Regions from separate parts of the Lactococcus sp. KTH0-1S genome, predicted to be linked through region 2. Evidence: riboswitches for the same ligand, from Rfam matches in the RefSeq annotation. Region 2 holds a riboswitch; the other holds the start of a gene.

Region 1 (2,461 bases), 810 kb from region 2:
AGGATATATTGAACCGAACCAAAGCCAAAGACCTCCGCAGCAATAAAAATTGGCCCAAAATAAGAGTTTGTTGCGGCTGAAAAAATTGAAACATAACCCGCAGCAGCCACAAATTCGACAGGTAAACCAAAGAGCATAGCCAAAGCTGCACCCAATGTTGAACCAATAGCAAAGAGTGGTGTGACTTCCCCACCTTGGAAGCCAGCAGAAATTGATAAAACCGTAAAGATTAATTTTAATATCCAATCATATCCATTGATATGTCCACCATTAAAACTTAAAGAAATCAAATTTGTCCCAAGACCAGCATAACGGTCCAAATGAATAACAAGTAAACCAATTGAGATGACAATTCCCATCAAAATAATTCTATAATAAGGATTAACAATTCTTTTAGCGACGGTTGCTTTCATAAAAGCTAAAGATTCCGCAAAAAATCTTCCTACAAGTCCAAAACAAACGGCAATGACAGCCAATTTTAAAAGAACCAAAGGGTCAATATGAATGTTAGTATTGATTGCGAAAGAAAATTTTTCTAATCCCAAACTGCTTGAAGTCCAACTTGCAACATATGAACCAACCAAAGCTGGGATTAAAGCTCTATACTCAATTTTACCCAACATTAAAATTTCAATAGCAAAGAAAGTTGCCGCGATTGGCGTTTGAAAGAGCCCTGCAAAACCAGCAGCCATACCAGTAATCAAAAGTATTTTTTTAGCTTCTTTTGCTGAGAGTTTTTTACCAATCGCATGTCCAATCACACCACCAATTTGAACTGCAACTCCTTCACGACCAACACTGGCACCAAACAAATGAGAAAGCCAAGTCGAGAAAACAATCAGCGGAACAAGACGTTTTGGAATATCTTCTCGCCCATGATTCCCCGCTTCAAAAATTAGGCCAATTCCTTTTTGGCTGTCTTTACCAAAATTCTTATAAATATAAACGATTAAGAGACCAGCTAAGGTTAAAAATGGAATTAAATATAGGGCATGACTATCTCTAAATTCAGTAATATAGATAAGCCCTCGACCAAATATAGCATCAACAATACCAATCAATCCCCCAATAATTACAGCTAAGAAGACATATAAAATTGCGCTTCTTGAAATTCCTACTTTAAAAAAATTCATTTTTGAAACTCCTTGTTTGTGAGTTTAACTCACTTTATAATACTTTACAAAACAAAAGGCGCTACAAACAAGACTACTTGGAGATAGCCTTTTGTTTGTAGGCGCCATTAGTTTTAAGATTTTATTCTTAAAGCGGTTTCGGGTGTGCACCATACCCATCATTTATTAATATTTATTTTAACATTTTATGAAATATTTGCAAGAAAAAGCTCAGTCGCGCATCCCATTCTTACGTTGAATTTCTTTAAGTTTATCCGGAGTAACATCTTCTCCTGTTTTTTCATCAATAACTTTGATGGTTTCAACTTGTGAGCGGAAATTTGCTTTAACACTATCGAGGTAAGCACGACGTAAAAGGGCTTGTTCTTCAAGCTCAGCTTCTGATAATCCTTCTGCTTTCTTCTTACGCGCTAATTCATTAATACGTTCTACTTGTTCATTTGTAATTGCCATTTCTTAGTTCCTTTCTTCATGAATATTTTTAAAATTACTGACAGAACTCAAATTTTACTGACAGCTTTTTAGAGTCATAAATAAACTTTCTGTCAGTAAATTTATCAATTTTATTTTGTATTAATCAAAGAAAAATCAGCCATAACGCTTGTTAATGCAACAACTTCTGACAACAACGCAATACGATTATCACGAACTGCTAAATCTTCAGCCATTACCATTACACTTTCAAAGAAAGTTTCAATTGCAGGTGCAAGTGAATGAACAATTGCTCTGAATTTTTCTTCACCAGGCATATAAGTCCATTGATTTTGAAGAGAAATAACAACATTATAAAGTGCTTCTTCTGCATCTTCTTCAAAAAGTGTTGGATTTATTTCTTTAATATCTTTTGCTTTTTTAACCAAATTAATTGAACGTGAAACATTTTCAATTGCTGGTTTAAAAGGTTCGTGAAGTTTGTGGCCATCAATGACAAAAGCTGATTCCATCATGTTTGTAATATCAAAGCTTGAACTATTAATTGCCGCTTCAACAATATCATGACGATCGAGTTTTTCAAGCAAGAGTTTTTGAATACGTGCTTTGACAAAATCCAAAATTTCAAGATGATTTTCACCTTCAAATTGGTCGATAAATAAAGATAAATCGAAATGCCAATTCATTTTTTCAATAATACGAATCAAGCCTTGTACTGCTCGACGTAGGGCATAAGGGTCATTTGAACCAGAAGGAATTAAACCAACATTAAAGAAAGAGAGGACTGAATCAATTTTATCAGCTGCTGCAAGCACTGAACCGACTTTTGTTTCAGGCAATTCTCCCTCGGCTGAAGTTGGCATATAATGTTCACGAATTGCTGCAGAAACATTTGC
Region 2 (2,461 bases):
ATGGCTACGGCAAAATCGGCAATGTAGCTATCAACCGTTTCACCTGAACGGTGAGAAATCATTGTCTTATAGCCTGCTTTTCTCGCTAAACTAATGGCTTCAATCGCTTCAGTTACTGTTCCGATTTGATTAAGTTTAATCAAAATAGCATTTGCTACGCCTTTTTTAATTCCTTCTTTGAAAATTTCGGGATTTGTCACAAAAATATCATCACCTACTAATTGAATTTTTTGACCTTGAGCTTTCGTTTGAGCTGCAAAGCCCTCCCAGTCATGTTCAGAAAATCCATCTTCAATAGAAATAAGTGCTGGATATTTTTCAACTAAATTTTCATAGTAAGTCAATAGTTCTTTAGAAGTCAATTTTTGCCCTTCAAAACGATAAACTTTTTCTTTATCATCATAAAATTCGCTTGAAGCTGGGTCAATGGCAATCGCAATTTCTTCACCAGGAACATATTCTGCACTTTCAATTGCTTGATAAAGTGTAGCAATTGCATTTTCAGTAGAACCAAGTTTAGGGGCAAAGCCACCTTCATCACCTACGGCTGTTTCTAGCCCTTTGTCAGCTAAAATTTTCTTCAGAGTATGGTAGATATTTGCAATTTTTTCTAAACCATCGCGAAAACTTTCCCGTTTGACTGGTGTAATCAAAAATTCTTGAACGTCAATTCCTGAATCGGCATGTACTCCACCATTAATGACATTGAAAAATGGTTGTGGAAGTTCCAAATCAACTCCACCAAGATAGCGATAGAGTGGAATTTTTTCACTATTCGCTGCCGCACGAGATATGGCCATTGAAACCCCTAAAATTGCATTAGCCCCTAAACGAGATTTATTTTTTGTCCCGTCAAGCTCAATCATCAAATGATCTAATTTTGCTTGATTAAATGGTGATTGTCCTTTCAAGGCTTCATAAATTTCGCCATTGACATTTGCGACGGCTTTAGAAACGCCTTTCCCTTGAAGACGGTCTCCACCATCTCTTAATTCAACTGCTTCACGGTCTCCGGTTGATGCTCCTGAGGGTACTGCTGCGCGTCCTAGTGTTCCATCTGTTAATCTAACATCTACCTCAGCGGTTGGATTTCCTCTAGAATCAAAAATTTCTCTTGCGTGGATGTTTTCGATTGTGACTGTCATAATAAATCTCCTTTTCTTTGCCTTTAATGCCTTGTAAGTCAAAGAAAAAATGGCAGACTACAAGGCAAAAAAAGGCTTTGCTTTGTAGGCGCCATTAGATTCAAGCTATTTCTTGAAACGGTTTCGGGTGTGCACCATACCCATCTACTATTAATTTACCACTTTATTTTTATGAGGTCAAATTTTTGAAACTTATATTTTAAAAAATACATTTATCATTAAGCAAAATTGTGTTATAATCACTATAATTCGCTCCTGTCAGTAAAGACAGAGCATCAGTAAGGAATGACATGAAAACACTACTTGTTCTATGTGAAGTTAAATATTGGCATGATTTTAGAGAGGGCTTGGCAAAAGTTGGCGTTTCTTTTCTTGGTTTTGATAAGAAAAAACCTAATCGATTTGAGATTGACCAACTTGTTGCCAAAGCTGATTTCGTCGTTATGAGAAACCGAAATGTGGCTCATCATTCAGTTCAATTTGCTAAAGAAGCTTGTAAAGCAACCGATACACCTTTTTGGATTAGTAGTAATTTTGGTTTAGAAACCATTATCAAGCAACTTTCTCAAACTTTTCCAGATGAATCTTTTGAAAGCACCGACCAAAATAAGAAAAGCAAAAGGAAAAATCAAAATAGAGTTCTGCAAAAGCAAAATTCTTTAGCCGAAAGTGCCCAAAGCAAAGAAAGTCAAAATTATTTAAAAGGAAAAAAGAAGCATCTCCCTCTCAAATCGGCGCTAAAAGATTTCAAAATTACTGACGACGAACCAGATTTTACAAAATTATTTAAAAAATAAGCGCTGGCGCATTTGTCAGTGCTTATTTTTAGTGACAGAATTTCTGTCAGAAGATAGCCGTTGGCACTTTAGCGCTTACGGATATACTCAAATGTCCATCAGTAACTTTTAAATTAATTTTTCTTTATGAATTTGTTCAAAAGTTTTTTCACCATCATTGAGTTTTTCCCAAATGACAACTTGTCCTTGTTTTCGAGATTTTGGTACATCGATAATCCGCTGATTTGATGACCCACGGAATTGGAGCATTAAGTTTTTCTTTGATAATTCAAAACGACCGTCAACTAAAATATCTAACAAATCAAGCATTTCTAATTTGTCATCTGTTTCAAGTAGCATCTCTTCCCATGTATAACCTGTCCATGACCAAATATCTTTATCCGGTAACTCACGACGAATCCGTTTGAGCAAAGGAATCAAAAATGTCGTATTCAAGAAAGGTTCCCCACCAAGAAGCGTCAGACCTTGGACATAAGGCTGAGCAAGGTCAGCCATAATTTTATCTTCAAGCTCTTTAGT

The links. A riboswitch is a leader RNA that binds a small molecule or an ion and turns the genes downstream of it on or off. The one in region 2 is predicted to bind fluoride.
Region 1: it holds a riboswitch for fluoride, as region 2 does, so the genes downstream of both, ACRYLU_RS05335 (voltage-gated chloride channel family protein) here and eno (phosphopyruvate hydratase) in region 2, are expected to answer to the same signal.

Annotation. Positions count from the first base shown of each region.
Region 1 is NZ_CP195165.1:1,071,614-1,074,074, reverse strand. It holds gene ACRYLU_RS05335 (voltage-gated chloride channel family protein) at 1-1,133, opposite strand, end outside; fluoride riboswitch at 1,225-1,299, opposite strand; gene ACRYLU_RS05330 (DUF896 domain-containing protein) at 1,344-1,586, opposite strand; gene glyS (glycine--tRNA ligase subunit beta) at 1,697-2,461, opposite strand, start outside.
Region 2 is NZ_CP195165.1:266,528-268,988, reverse strand. It holds gene eno (phosphopyruvate hydratase) at 1-1,145, opposite strand, end outside; fluoride riboswitch at 1,224-1,296, opposite strand; gene ACRYLU_RS01365 (DUF2325 domain-containing protein) at 1,436-1,942, shown strand; gene nrdG (anaerobic ribonucleoside-triphosphate reductase activating protein) at 2,051-2,461, opposite strand, start outside.